DNA from 2 places in the Oerskovia jenensis genome. Region 1 is predicted to be linked to the other one. Evidence: predicted binding sites of a transcription regulator. Region 1 holds the regulator's gene; the other holds the start of a gene.

Region 1 (3,395 bases):
CGCGGCCGCGACGGGATCAGCATCGGCGAGACGATCGACGACCTGACCTGCTTGTTCGACCTCTGGGGCACCGCTCCCGATCTTCGCGTGCTGCGGGCAGTCAGCACCGGGTGGGCCGTGGGCAACGAGGTGGTTCCGGGCGCTCCGCCGACGACCGATCCTCGATCGGGGCTCGTCACGGTCCCCTACCTCGTCCAGCGCCTCCAGGAGACCTACGGACTGGCCGACCGCCTGGGGACGCCGGCTCCGACCACGCACTGCCTCGTCCTGGTGGACGTCGCGGTCGAACGCATCGACGGCTGGCAGAAGGTCGCCCGCGCGGCAGCCATGGGCAAGGTGCTGACCGAGACGTTCGGCCTCGGGCACCCGGTCGCGACGCTCGGTGGCGGGATCTACGCGGCGCTCTGCGCTCGCACGGCCGACGTCGGCCCGGTCCGTGCGGAGCTCCGGCACAGGATCGAACGCATCGCGCTCACGTTCGGCGTGACGGCGATCCTCCGGCGCCCGCCCCGCATCTGGGTCGAGCCCCTTCCCGCGCAGCATGCCGACGCGGCGAAGATGCTTCACGACCTCTCTCGCTAGACCACGCGGTCGTCGGGTGCTCCGGCCGCCCGGCGAGTCCCCCCGCACGCCACGACGCCCCGTCGTCCGGCGAGGGACGACGGGGCGTCGTGGGGGAATCGCGCGTGGGGGGACGGCGCGAGGGTCAGCGGGGGCTGTAGGTCAGGCAGTCGGCGTGGTCCGCGCCCTGGGGGCCGGCTCCGACGCGGATCGAGGAGGCGTTGCACTCGAGCGACTCGTTGTGCGCGCACTCGCCGCGCTGGCAGGCACCGACGTGGGCGATGACCTTGTCCAGACCGCCCTTGGCGGTCAGGGGGATGAACGTGGCGCACTCGGCCTCGCTGCCGTGCGCGGCGATCGTCACGGCGCCGGCGTGGCAGCCGTGCTCGTGGTTGTATCCGCATCCGTCGATCGAACACTCGACGACCTGGGGCATCTCCATCAGGCTGCTCATGGGACTTCTCCTTGCTCGAAGGACAGGGGCGTTCAACCGTGCAATTCCTTCACGGTATTCCTTCGCGCATCCTGTGTATAGGAAGCAAGGCCTCACTCACTTCGGCGGAATTCCGCCATTTTTACGTCACGCACACCGCACGTAATTGCGCCCGGAGGATTCAGGTGCGGGCGAGCCCACCGGGTCGGGCGGGGGGCACGGGAAGGGTCAGGAGCCCCGGCCGGGACGCCACAGGACGAGGGCCCGCGCCTCCGTCGCCTCACCGACGACCTGGCCGCCTGCCCCCGTCTCCTCCCCCCGCGAGCGCCGCACGCGGCGTCCACGGGGCACCACGACGACGTCGCCGCTCACCCCGGCCGCGAACACGCGTCCTCCCTCGAGCCGGGCGGACAACGCGTCGAGGCGGGACTCGAGCCGACTCACCTGCTCCTCGAGCGCGAGGATACGGCGGATGCCCGCGAGGTTGATGCCCTCCTCCTGGGAGAGCCGCTGGACCTCGAGGAGCTTGGCCACGTCCCGCTGGGAGTAGCGGCGACCACGCCCCATGGTGCGGCGCGGGGTCACGAGTCCCAGCCGGTCGTACTGACGCAGCGTCTGCGGGTGCATCCCGGCCAGGGTCGCGGCCTGCGAGATGGCGAGCACGGGGGCGTCGTCGTACGCGTTGAACGGGATCTGGCTCCCCGTGGGGGCCTCGTTCCTCGCCATGCTCTCCTCCTCGCTCTTCCTCGTGCCTGCTGGTCGCCCGCCCGTTACTCGGCCGCGCGCCCGAACAGGTCGGAACGTACGTCGTTCTCGCCGTCGGTCGCGGCGGCGAGCGCCTCGACGGCCTCCTTGGCGGCCTTCGAGAGCTTCTGCGGCACCACGACCTGGATCGTGACGAGCAGGTCGCCCGTCGCCTTGGCGGTCTTGACGCCCTTGCCCTTGACGCGCAGCGTGCGGCCGGACGGCGTGCCCGCGGGGACCTTGACCTTGACGGGCTTGCCGTCGAGCGTCGGGACCTCGATGGTCGCGCCGAGGGCTGCCTCCGCGAACGTCACGGGGACGGTCAGGCGCAGGTTGTGCTTCTCGTCGACCGAGAACACGGGGTGCGGCGTGACGTGCACCGTGATGACCAGGTCGCCGGGTGGGCCGCCCGCGACGCCGGGTCGGCCCTTGCCGCGCAGCCGGATCTTCTGGCCGTCGCGGACGCCGGCCGGGATGCGCGCCGTGATGGTGCGGCCCTCGGTCGTGACGTTGACGGTCGAGCCCTCGACGGCGGGCCGGAACCCGAGCGTGGCCGACGAGTGCACGTCGGCGCCCGCCTGCGGGCGCTGGTACCCGGCGTTGGGGCGGAAGCCGGTCTGGCCTCCCCCGCCGCCGAACATCGACCCGAGGATGTCCTCGAAGCCGCCGCCACCGCCGGTCTGGGTGGAGTACCGCACGCGGCCTCCCCCACCTCCGCCGCCACCGCCGCCGAACATGCCGCCGAAGATGTCCTCGAACCCTCCGGCGCCACCGGCGGGTCCGCCGGCTCCTGCGGAGAAGCGGGCGCCCCCGCCGGCCATGGCACGGATCGCGTCGTACTGCTGGCGCTGCTCGGCGTCGGACAGGACCGCGTAGGCCTCGCCGATCTCCTTGAACTTCGCCTCGGCCTTCGCGTCACCCTGGTTCTGGTCGGGGTGATAGGTGCGGGCCAGCTTGCGGTACGCCTTCTTGATCGCGGCGTCGTCGGCATCCTTGGGGACGCCCAGCGCGGCGTAGAAGTCCTTCTCGATCCAGTCCTGACCGGTCAAGGCGCCTCCTCTCGTAGGTCTCACCGGCCCCGGGGCCGGTGGTGGTGCTTACATCGATAGTGGTCGTGCTCCCGGGGCCCGACGGCGGAGGTCACCTTCACGCGGAAGGTGCGCTCCGCCGTCGGGCGTCCCGGGTCCGGTGGGTGCCCTGTCCCGCAGGACCTGGCACCCACCTTCCGTTTCTACTCCGGTCCGACGACCGAGACGCGCGCGGCGCGCACGATCTTCTCGCCGATCCGGTAGCCCGGCTCGATGACCATGTTGACCGTGGCCGACGTGGCCTCGGGGTCCACCTGGTGCATGAGCGCCTCGTGGACCGTCGGGTCGAACTCCTCGCCCACGACGCCGTACCGCTCGATGCCGAACTTCGCGAGGCTCGCGTCGAGCTTGTCGGAGATCGCGACGAACGGTCCGTCGAGCTCGCCGTGCTGGCGGGCCCGGTCGATGTCGTCGAGGACCGGCAGGAGCGCGGCCAGGACGTCCTCGACGCCCTTGACCCGCGCGGCCTCCTGGTCACGCAGCGACCGGTTGCGGTAGTTGGTGAAGCTGGCCCGCTCGCGCTGGAGCGCGTCGAGGTGGGCCGCCGCCTCGGACTGCGCAGCAAGAAG
Region 2 (3,395 bases), 760 kb from region 1:
GTCGCCTGGTCGTCCCCATCCTCACGGACCACGAGATCGAGGTGAGCGGGATCGTGCGGCACGAGTCGCAGCTCCCGCTCGTCGAGGAGCTCGGCGGCACGCCGTTGCTGCTGGACGTCGAGCACGCCTCGACCGAGGAGATCACCGAGGCCCTGCGCGGGCACGACGCCGTGGTGTGGTCCGCGGGGGCCGGCGGCGGGAGCCCGGAGCGGACCTACGCCGTCGACCGGGACGCCGCGATCCGTTCGATGGACGCGGCCGCCGCCGCGGGCGTCTCGCGCTACGTCATGGTGTCGTGGATCGGCTCGGTGCCGGACCACGGGATCGCGAAGGACAACAGCTTCTTCCCGTACGCCGACGCCAAGCTCGCAGCCGACGACCACCTGCGCGGCACCGACCTGGACTGGACGATCCTGGGCCCCGGCACCCTGACGACCGACGAGCCGACCGGCATGATCACGGTCGACGCGCACGAGGGGAAGACGTCGCGCGGCAACGTCGCCCTGGTCGTCGCGCAGGCCCTGCGCTCGCCGTCGACCGTGGGGCAGTTCATCCGTTTCGTCGACGGCGAGACGCCGGTCCTGGAGGTCTTCGGCCGCTAGCCGGGTGTCCCGGGGTGCCGAGAACGGGGTTGAGGTCGTTCTGCCGCCGATGCCGACCTCGATCCCGTTCTCGACCGTGGGCAACCTCGTGGTGAGTGAGGGGTCCAGGTCCGGTCGGTGAGACCGGGTCCGGTCGACACTGGACGGTCTCCGGCGTCGTACCCGGTGGGGGTACGGTCGAAGGTGCGGTGGCCCGCTCTCGTGGCCGCCGCCGAGCCCGTTCAGGGCCCCGCCCGACCCCGAGGAGCCACCGGTGAGCAAGGCCAACCCCACCCGCTGGGAGCAGAAGACCGCCGTGAACCCGTCCCACTCGACCTGGTACATCGAGCGGTTCCGCGCCATGGCCGCCCAGGGCGCCGACCTCGCGGGCGAGGCCCGGCTGGTCGACGCGATGGTTCCCCGCGGCGCCCGCATCCTCGACGCGGGCAGCGGCCCGGGGCGCGTCGGTGCCGAGCTCGCGGCGCGCGGGCACGTCGTGGTGGGCGTCGACGTCGACCCCGTGCTCATCGAGGCCGCTCAGGCCGACCACCCCGGTTCGACGTGGCTCGTCGGGGACATCGCCGAGCTCGACCTGCCCGCAGCGGGCATCGCCGAGCCGTTCGACCTGATCGTGTGCGCGGGGAACGTCGTGACCTTCCTCGCGCCCGGCACCGAGGTCGCGGTGCTGCGCCGCTTCCGGGCCCACCTGGCACCGGGCGGGCGGGCCGTCGTCGGGTTCGGGGCCGGGCGCGGGTACGCGTTCGACGACTTCTTCGCCGACGCCGCCGAGGCCGGGCTCGAGGTCCAGCTCAGGCTCTCGACGTGGGACCTGCGACCGTTCGCCGAGGACTCCGACTTCCTGGTCGCGGTACTGGGCTGACACGTCGGGTGGTCGTTCGTCCAGGGCGAACGCCGATCCGGAATTGAGCGTGGGTGACTCAAGTTGTACCGGTCAGAGGTTCCGCACCGACCGAAGGAGTCACCATGACCGCCACCCTGACCACCGCCCCCGCGTTCGACCGCGCCCTGCGCGACCTGCTCACCGCCCGCCCCGTGGCAGGCGTCCCGGCTCACGCCGACGTCTTCCAGGACGGCAACGACCTGGTCGCGCGCTTCGACCTGCCGGGCATCGACCCGGCGCAGGACGTCACGGTCGAGGTCGAGGGCCGCAAGCTCGTCGTGCGCGGCGAGCGCAAGGACGAGCGGGCCGAGGAGACCGAGGGCCGCCGAGTCCGCGAGGTCCGCTACGGCGCGTTCCACCGCGTCGTGACCCTCCCCCAGCCTGCCGACGCGAGCGCGATCAGCGCCCGCTACGACGCAGGAGTCCTGACCGTCACCGTCGCCGGCGTCTACGCCGGCACGACGCCGCAGCGCATCGAGGTCACGACCTCCGCGTCCTGACGGTCCTCCAGACCTCCCCGCCGCAGGTCACCCCCCTTCGGCCCGTGGCGAGGTGAGTCGACGGGCCCGGTGCGAGAGCACCGGGCCCGTCGTGCTGTCCGGGCATCGTCAGGCCGCCGCTCCCGGGGCGCCGTCGTCGGCGACCATCGCCGCGCTCCGGGCCCACAGGTCGGCCGCCAGGCGCGGGTCGCTCACGAGCGGGTGGGTGGTCGCGACCTTGCGCTTGACGTAGTAGCTCCCCGGCTCCCAGTCGACGCCCGGGGTCGTCGTCGCGAGCCACACGAGCGTGTCGGCCCCCTTGGCCGAGGACGTGAGGAATCGGCTCAGCACCGTCTGGTACATGACGCGCATGCTGCTCGTCGACGTCGCGGCGAAGTTCGTCGCGACCACGCCCGGGTGGAACGACGCCGCCGAGACGCCCGCCGCCCGGTACCGGCGGTCGAGCTCGCGCGTGAACAGGTTCACGGCGAGCTTCGCGTTGCCGTACGCGGTGTTGGGCGCGTAGGACCGCTCGGACTCGAGGTCGTCGACGTGGAAGTCGCTGAACAGCCGGTGCGCGGCGCTGCTCGTGCTGAGGACGCTCGCGCGGCTCTCCTCCAACCGGTCGAGCAGCAGCGTCGTGAGGAGGAACGGTGCGAGGTGGTTGACCTGGAACGTCAACTCGTGACCGTCCTCGGAGACCTGACGGTCGGCCATGATGCCGCCCGCGTTGTTCGCGAGGACGTCGATCCGCTCGTAGCGGTCTCGTAGCTGCGCGGCGAGCGACCGCACCTCGGCCAGGCGCGCGAAGTCCGCCACGAAGAAGTCGGCGCCCAGCTCGCGTGCGACCGCCGCGGTCTTCTCGGGCGAGCGCCCCACGACGACGACCTCGTGCCCGTCCTCGGTGAGCGCCCGGGCCGCCGCCGCCCCGATCCCGTCGCTCGCTCCCGTGATGACGATCGTCCTGCGTGCCATGTGCCACCCCGCCTCGTCCGTGCCGTCGCCGCGCCCGCGCCCTGTGCCGCCGCGCCCTCACGGAGCGTAGACCGCGCACGACCGCCCGGCGCGCCACGGCGCCCGGCCGTGGCGTCGGCCGAGCCCCCGGCTAGACGACGGGCTCGGGCGCCGGGTCGGGCGACGGTGCCGCGTCGGCCTCTCGCGCGAAGCGGTCCCGTAGCCCCAGCGCGGTCGAGCGCCACGCCGCGGCCCGCTTGATCGTCGCGCCCATCTCGCCCTCGTCGACCGGGACGTGCACGACCCGCACGCCCCGCTCGGCCGCGAGCGCGAGCATCGCGTCGGTCGACTCCGGGAACGCGAGCTGCAGCAGGACCGACGTCGTGGTCGCCTGCCGCTCCCCCTCGCCGAGGCGCCGCTTGTAGTGGATCTGAGTCACGGTCCGCCGGGTGAACGAGGTGGTCCGCGCGGTCGCCGGGC

Evidence for each region. The regulator HspR, encoded in region 1, represses chaperone genes until heat shock. The targets are predictions, from matches to a motif close to AAGTTGAGTCNNNNNGACTCAACTT.
Region 2: a site for HspR is predicted at 1,502-1,526, ahead of JOD49_RS10120 (Hsp20/alpha crystallin family protein). Genes of this name have one in related genera too.

Annotation. Positions count from the first base shown of each region.
Region 1 covers NZ_JAFBBO010000001.1:3,011,395-3,014,789, reverse strand. The annotation lists gene JOD49_RS13590 (hypothetical protein) at 1-582, shown strand, start outside; gene JOD49_RS13585 (DUF1540 domain-containing protein) at 707-1,015, opposite strand; gene JOD49_RS13580 (heat shock protein transcriptional repressor HspR) at 1,223-1,720, opposite strand; gene JOD49_RS13575 (DnaJ C-terminal domain-containing protein) at 1,765-2,787, opposite strand; gene grpE (nucleotide exchange factor GrpE) at 2,970-3,395, opposite strand, start outside.
Region 2 covers NZ_JAFBBO010000001.1:2,248,967-2,252,361, forward strand. The annotation lists gene JOD49_RS10110 (SDR family oxidoreductase) at 1-602, shown strand, start outside; gene JOD49_RS10115 (class I SAM-dependent methyltransferase) at 856-1,461, shown strand; gene JOD49_RS10120 (Hsp20/alpha crystallin family protein) at 1,566-1,982, shown strand; gene JOD49_RS10125 (SDR family NAD(P)-dependent oxidoreductase) at 2,091-2,936, opposite strand; gene JOD49_RS10130 (hypothetical protein) at 3,067-3,395, opposite strand, start outside.